DNA from 2 places in the Dyella sp. GSA-30 genome. Region 1 is predicted to be linked to the other one. Evidence: predicted binding sites of a transcription regulator. Region 1 holds the regulator's gene; the other holds the start of a gene.
What was found. Region 1 encodes FliA, which starts transcription of late flagellar genes. Its sites were predicted from a motif close to TAAAGTTTNNCNNNCNNNGGCCGATAA; they were not measured.

Region 1 (3,408 bases):
TCGCGCCGCCTTCTTCCGTCAGTGCGGGCATCGGCGCTGCAACCGGCGCGGGTGCGGGCGCATGCGCTACGCCGCTTTGCAGGCGACGCAACAGGCTGGCAGCCGGCGCCGGCAAGGTGTCGCCTGAGCTCATCGCATCCATCTGCACGTTGAGCAGATCGAGCGCTTCGAGCAAGGCATCCATCTGCGCCGAGTCGAGCACCACTACGCCGTTGCGCGCTTCGTTGAGCAGATCCTCGGCCTGATGGCACAACTGCACCATCGGGTCGATAGCCAGGAAGCCGGCGCCGCCCTTGACGGTGTGAAACGCGCGAAAGACCGCATTGAGCAGTTCGGCATCGCGCGGCGACGCTTCCAGCTCAACCAGCTGTTCGCTCAAGCGTTGCAGCAACTCCCTGGCTTCGACCAGGAAGTCATCGCGCAGCTCATCGTCCAAGGGTGAAGACATCCGCTTGAGTTCCTTTAGAAACCGAATTCGCTAAGCAGACGATCAGCCTCGTCCTGGCTGTTGACCTTGGCCGCTGCAGCAGGCGCTTCGCCACCAGCCAATGCACCGGTGAGGCGAACCAGTTCCAGCAGGGACGATTCCACGCTACCGATAAAATGCGCGACCTTCTTGATGCGCTGACCGGAAAGATCCTGCCAGGACTGCGCTAGCACCATGTCGTTCAGACCATCGCGACTCGCGGCGGCAAATTCACGCGCCTGACGCGCCAGCACGGCACCGGCTTCGTTCTCGTCGCTCCACGCGAGGATTTCGATCGCGTTGGCTTCCAGCGCTTCGGCCTGCGGACGCATGCGTTCGGCGAAATCGAGGCTGCGATGCGCGGCCTGCGAACTCATTTCCAGTACATCGAGCAGGTTCTTGCGCGCATCGGCGACGCTATCGGGTACGCCTTCCAATGCCAGGTCGCTGCCGAGGCGGCGTACCGCTTCGTGCAGGTCGCGCGCCAGCAGGCCCAAGGCGCGGAACAGATGCTGTTCACGCTGGCGTGCCAGCGCATCGAGCGCCAGTTCGAAATCGGCGCGGTCGGCACTGTTGAGCAGCTGCTGCAGCTCGGTCGGCAAGGCGGTCTCGGAAAGTAGCAACGAAGAGGTGCTCATGCGGTGGCTCCTTGCGCGGCGAGCCGCTCGAAGATTTTGTCGAGTTTTTCTTTCAGCGTGGCCGCGGTGAACGGCTTGACGATGTAGCCGTTCACGCCAGCCTGCGCGGCGGCGATGATCTGGTCGCGGTTGTTTTCCGCCGTCACCATCAGCACCGGCATGCCCTTCAACGAGGGCTCGGCGCGGATCGCGCGCAACAGGTCGATGCCGGTCATGTTGGGCATGTTCCAGTCGGTCACGACCAGGTCGAACGGCATCTCGCGCAGCATCGTCATGGCGTTATTGCCATCTTCGGCCTCCTGGATCAGCGGGTTGGAGAAACCCAGCTCGACCAGCAGGTTGCGCACGATGCGCCGCATGGTGGAAAAGTCGTCGACCACCAGGATTTTCATGTTCTTGTCCAACGGGAGGGCTCCGGCTTGTAGGTTGGGAACGGGGAATAAGGAACAGGGAACGGAAAAGAAGGTTGCGGATAGCTGGAGGTCAGCGGCGGCGCTCGACCCTCCCCGCTCCCCGTTCCCCATTTCCGGCGCCATCGCGCCAACCGGACATCCGTGCCCGTAACCGCACCAGCGCCTGGCCGTGGATCTGGCACACGCGCGATTCAGTAACGCCGAGCACGGCGCCGATTTCTTTCAGGTTCAATTCCTGTTCGTAGTACAGCGACATCACCAGCTGCTCGCGTTCGGGCAGGCCGGAGATCGAGTCGATCAGGGCCTCGCGCATGCCTTCCTGTTCGACGCGATCCTGCGGCTCCAGGCCATCCTGATCGACCACGTCCAGCGCAGCGCCGCCTTCGTCGTCATCCGGCGCGGTGAGGCTGAGCAGACGCGCGCTGGTCGCGTCGGCGAGAATCTGGTGGTACTCCTGCGCGGTGATGCCCATGCGCCGGATCACCTCGGCATCGATGGCATCAGCGCCGGTTTCGTTTTCGATCTGACGCACCACTTCGGTGACTTCGCGCAACTTGCGATGTACCGAGCGCGGCGTCCAGTCGGTCTTGCGCAACTCGTCGAGCATGGCGCCGCGGATGCGGATGCCGGCATAGGTCTCGAAGCTGGCCGAGCGATCGGTGGCGTAATTACGTGCGGCCTCGAGCAGGCCGATCATGCCCGCCTGCACCAGATCGTCCACGTCCACGCTCGACGGCAAACGCCCCATCAGGTGATAGGCGATACGCCGCACCAGAGGCGCGTGCTGACGCACCATGTCTTCGGTGCTCTCGCGTTGCAGTTGCAGATATTCGGAAGCCACGCTCATCTCGCCCACCCATCCCCTGCCAGGCTTGGCTCCAACGCCGCCTGACCACCAAAGAAGGCAATCCGGTCGTGGTTGGGGTACTCGGGTTCACCCCATGTATCGACCGCACCTGCCAATTGCTTGAATCCCTGTGCCGACCGGCTGCCCGGGGCGGCATCGACCACCGCGCACTGGCGCCGGATCGCCCGGCGCAGGTACTCGTCGTGCGGGATCATCCCCATGAAGTCGAGCGCGACGTCGAGGAACCGGTCGCTGACCCGAGAAAGCTTTTCATACAAGTGCTTAGCCTCGCCGGCATGGCGCACCATATTGGCCACCACGCGGTAGCGGCGTACCCCGAAGTCGCGGCTGAGCACCTTGATCAGGGCGTAGGCATCGGTCAGCGAGGCCGGCTCGTCACAGACCACCAGGATGACGTCGTCGGCCGCGGCCGCGAACATGGCCACGCTGTCGGAGACGCCCGCGGCGGTATCGACCAGCAGGTATTGGGGCGGGCGCACCAGTTCGTCGAAGGCGCGGATCACCGCCGCATGCTCGCCATTGCTCAGCTGGGCCAGGCGCCGCGCGCCCGAACCGGCCGGAATGATCTTCAGGCCATGCGGCGCAGTCACCGCCAGCTCGTCCAGCGTGCAGCTGCCGTCGAGCAGGTGACCGATATGCCGCGACGGCGTCAGGCCGAGCAGCACGTCGACATTGGCCAGGCCCATGTCCGCGTCGAGCAGCATGGTCTCGTGCCCAGCCATCGACAGCGCCATGCCCAGATTCACCGCGACGGTGGATTTGCCCACGCCGCCCTTGCCGCCGGCAATCGTGATCGCGCGAGTGCGCGGCCGCGGCACTGTCGAACTCAAACCCATCGCCTGATCTCCACGCAGATGTTCGCTGGCGTGCGCGTCGCGCGCACGCAGTGCCGCAAGGGCAGGAAACATCTGCCGCAATCCCCACGCCTGATTCATCGCTAAGGTTCCCATGGGGTTCAAGCGCTCGCCAGGCTGAGGCCGAAACGATCGGCCATGGTGGTGTCTTCGGTAGTGCCGCTGGATT
Region 2 (3,408 bases), 2.3 Mb from region 1:
AGCAATGAGCCAGGGCAGTTGTCGCATCGCGCGCCGCTGGCGGTTGCTGTTCAGGGCGATGCGCAAGATGCGCGTGTCGACCATGGCTTCGGGCGCCTCTCTCGCATGGCGCTTGTAAAGCGCAATGGCTTCGTCCAGCGACGTATCGTCGGTGTCCTCGTTCATCGCCATGGCATCATGACCTCACGCAGACGCTTCTGCGCATAGCGCAGCCGGCTTTTCACCGTTTCGCGATGGGTGCCGGTAGCGAGCGCGATCTCGTCCAGGCTCAGCTCGCCCTCGGCCTTCATTAAAAAGGCCTCGCGCTGCGGCAACGGAAGTTTGCCGATGGCATCGAGCAGCGCGTTGCCCAGTGACTGGCTTTGCCATTCGCGCTCCGGTGTGGCTATGGCGTCGTTAGCTGACAGCGGAAGTGCATTATCGAGATCGTCCGTGGCATTCAAGCCATCGGGTGCATGCCGGCTCAACGCACGCCAGCGATCGGCGGCGCGACGATGCGCAATCGAAAAAAGCCAGGTCGCAAACGATGCGGAACTGTCGTAGCTGTCGCGGCTGCGGATGACCGCGATCCAGACCTCCTGAAACACTTCTTCAGCTTCGCTTTCGCGTGTGGACAGACGTAAGACATAGCGATGCAGCTTTTCCCGATAGCGCTGATAAAGCAGGCGAAACGTCTGGTCGTCGCCCTGCCGGTAGCGTTGCATGCAGGCCTCGTCACTCAGCGCAACGGCGGCGGCTTGCTCTTTATCGCCCAAGGCCTCGTTCAACCATCGCCATGGAAGGCCTTCCATGGCGCCCCTCTGAGGCGGTATCCATAAATAGGTGGCTGTCCCCGACATGCTTCCCTTTCCTGAAATCCGATCCTCCATATTCGCTGGAAATCGGGAAAAGGGGTTATTTGCCAAAATCGGGAAGGCAGGAGCTAGCGTCGGCGCAACGGGGGTTCGGAAAACCCTCCCTAGTCGTCATCCCGGCGCAGGCCGGGACCCAGTGGCATCGATTCCCGGCTTTCGCGATAGAGCGAATGCTTGTTGGCTCTCGCGATAACCGATCACACAGTCACTGGGTCCCGGCCTGCGCCGGGATGACGATAGGGGTTGAGGTTATTCAAGCGGGGCTTTCTAAGTAATCGACTCCAACGACGTCCGAAACGGTCGCCACAAGCCATCAGCCCCTTCGATATTGATGACGACAGACCGATTCTCGATCCGCTGGATACGCTCGGCCTCATCTGCGGCGAACTGGATCGCATCCTGTCGGCTCGCAAAGGATCGTCGGCGCTCTCGTCCAATCGCTATGGTCCAATGGGCGCCGCGGTCGGGCGCGAAGGGGATGTCGATAATCAGCATGGCGGTGTCCTTTCGCGCAAGAGATTGCGGCTGCGACTGCGTACAAAGCGTCGCGGTCGTATAACCATGCTGTTCACATCGGTATCAAAACGGATTCGGGGCAGTCCGATTTTGAGTGTAGGCCTGCATCTCGGCGCTGGCGCCAAAAAAGCGTCGCGCGCAGGTTTGCCGTCATATGCCAAGGCGCCCTCCGCCGCGATATTTCTCCTCAATTTCACGCCTGCCGGGCCGATACATCCCATAACGGAACGGGGCGGACCCATGTTTGTCATTATTGGATCGATCGTTGTGCTGGTCAGCGTGATCGGCGGCTTTGTGCTGTCCCATGGCAGCTTGCTCGCGCTGTGGCAACCCTATGAGGTGCTCATCATCATCGGTGGTGCGCTGGGGGCATTTGTGGTCGCCAATCCGCCATCGGTGCTGAAAGCGAGCTTTGCCGGTGTGCTCGGCCTGTTCAAGGGGCCCACTTATGGCAAGCAGGATTATGTCGACCTGCTTTCGCTGCTCTACGATCTGTTCAGCGTCATGCGCAAGGAAGGGCTGCTGGCGTTGGAGGAACATATCGAAGACCCAGCCTCCAGTCCGGTCTTTTCGGCCTATCCGCGGCTGATTCGTGAGCATCATCTGATCGACTTTCTCACCGACTGCCTGCGTTTGATCGTCGGCGGCAATATGAACGCGCACGAGCTCGAAGCGCTGCTCGACGTCGAAATCGAAACGCACCATGCCGAGGCCGAAGCGCCGAGTCTTGCTGTAGCCAAGGTCGCCGATGCCATGCCCGGCTTCGGCATCGTGGCGGCCGTGCTCGGTATCGTCACGACCATGTCGCAGCTGGGTGGGGATACTTCACGCATCGGCGAGCACATTGCCGGCGCCCTGGTCGGTACCTTCCTGGGCATCTTGCTCAGCTACGGCTTCATCGGTCCGCTCGCTGCCGCCATGGAGGCGCGCGTGCAGGAAGACGGCCGTGCGTTCGAATGCGTCAAGGTGGCGCTGATGGCCAGCTTGCGCGGTTACAACCCGATGATCGCGGTGGAGTTCGGCCGCAAGTCGCTTTCGTCCAGGACGCGGCCCACATTCCAGAGCCTGGAAGGTCATCTGAAGGCTGCGCGCTGATGAGCGACGATCAGCCGATCATTATCGTCAAGCGACGAAAAAAGCCGAAACACGGCCATCATGGCGGTGCATGGAAAGTCGCCTATGCCGACTTTGTCACCGCGATGATGGCGTTCTTCCTCGTCATGTGGATTCTCGGCGTGGGTTCGCGCGAACAAAAAGCCGCGATTGCCGATTACTTCAAGAACCCCTCGATGACGGCGGGCTCCTCCATGCGTGCCGTTCCCGGTGTGATGGGGCCGGGCGGTCCCAGCTCCAGCATGATCAAGCTCGGTGGCTCGATGGATCTGCCCAAGGGTGAGGGCAAGGACGTACGTCAGGCCACCCCCGGCAAATCGCCCACGGTCGATGACGTCAAGCTCGCGCAAGAACGCGACAAGGCGCGCCTGGACGAGTTGCGCAAGGACCTCAACGCCGCGCTCGATCGCAGCCAGGCATTGGCGCCGTTCAAGGATCAGCTGCTGCTCGATATCACGGCCGAAGGCCTGCGCATCCAGATTGTTGACAAGCAGAACCGCCCCATGTTCGACACCGGCAGCGCGACACTCAAGCCCTATACGGTGGAAATCCTCAACGAATTGGCCAGCTTTATCGACCAGGTGCCCAACCACATCAGCATCTCCGGCCACACCGACTCCACGCCATACAGCATGACCGGCGGCCCTGCGCATTACGGTAACTGGGAGCTATCGGCCGACCGCGCCAATGCGGCGCGTCGTGCCTTGCTCGATGGTGGCATGCCCTCGGAAAAGGTCACCCGCGTGGTGGGCCTGGCCGAAGCCGTGCCGTTCGATCGCGCCCACCCGGACGATCCTTCCAATCGCCGCATCAGTATCGTCGTGATGACCGACGAGGCCGCCAAGGCGGCGTTGCAGCAGGAGATGCAGCCGCGCACGGTGGCGCCGGGTGTCTCGCTGGTGGCTTCGGTCGGGCATTAAGGCTC

Region 2: motA (flagellar motor stator protein MotA) is a predicted target of FliA. The motif match lies at 1,558-1,584, and genes of this name have one in related genera.

Annotation. Positions count from the first base shown of each region.
Region 1 covers NZ_AP027042.1:4,991,218-4,994,625, forward strand. Annotated here, with positions in the region: gene QMG46_RS21505 (chemotaxis protein CheA) at 1-448, opposite strand, end outside; gene QMG46_RS21510 (protein phosphatase CheZ) at 463-1,104, opposite strand; gene cheY (chemotaxis response regulator CheY) at 1,101-1,508, opposite strand; gene QMG46_RS21520 (RNA polymerase sigma factor FliA) at 1,588-2,364, opposite strand; gene QMG46_RS21525 (MinD/ParA family protein) at 2,361-3,293, opposite strand; gene flhF (flagellar biosynthesis GTPase FlhF) at 3,341-3,408, opposite strand, start outside.
Region 2 covers NZ_AP027042.1:1,793,538-1,796,945, forward strand. Annotated here, with positions in the region: gene QMG46_RS07945 (hypothetical protein) at 1-165, opposite strand, end outside; gene QMG46_RS07950 (sigma-70 family RNA polymerase sigma factor) at 162-791, opposite strand; gene QMG46_RS07955 (DUF2188 domain-containing protein) at 1,122-1,349, opposite strand; gene motA (flagellar motor stator protein MotA) at 1,611-2,465, shown strand; gene motB (flagellar motor protein MotB) at 2,465-3,403, shown strand.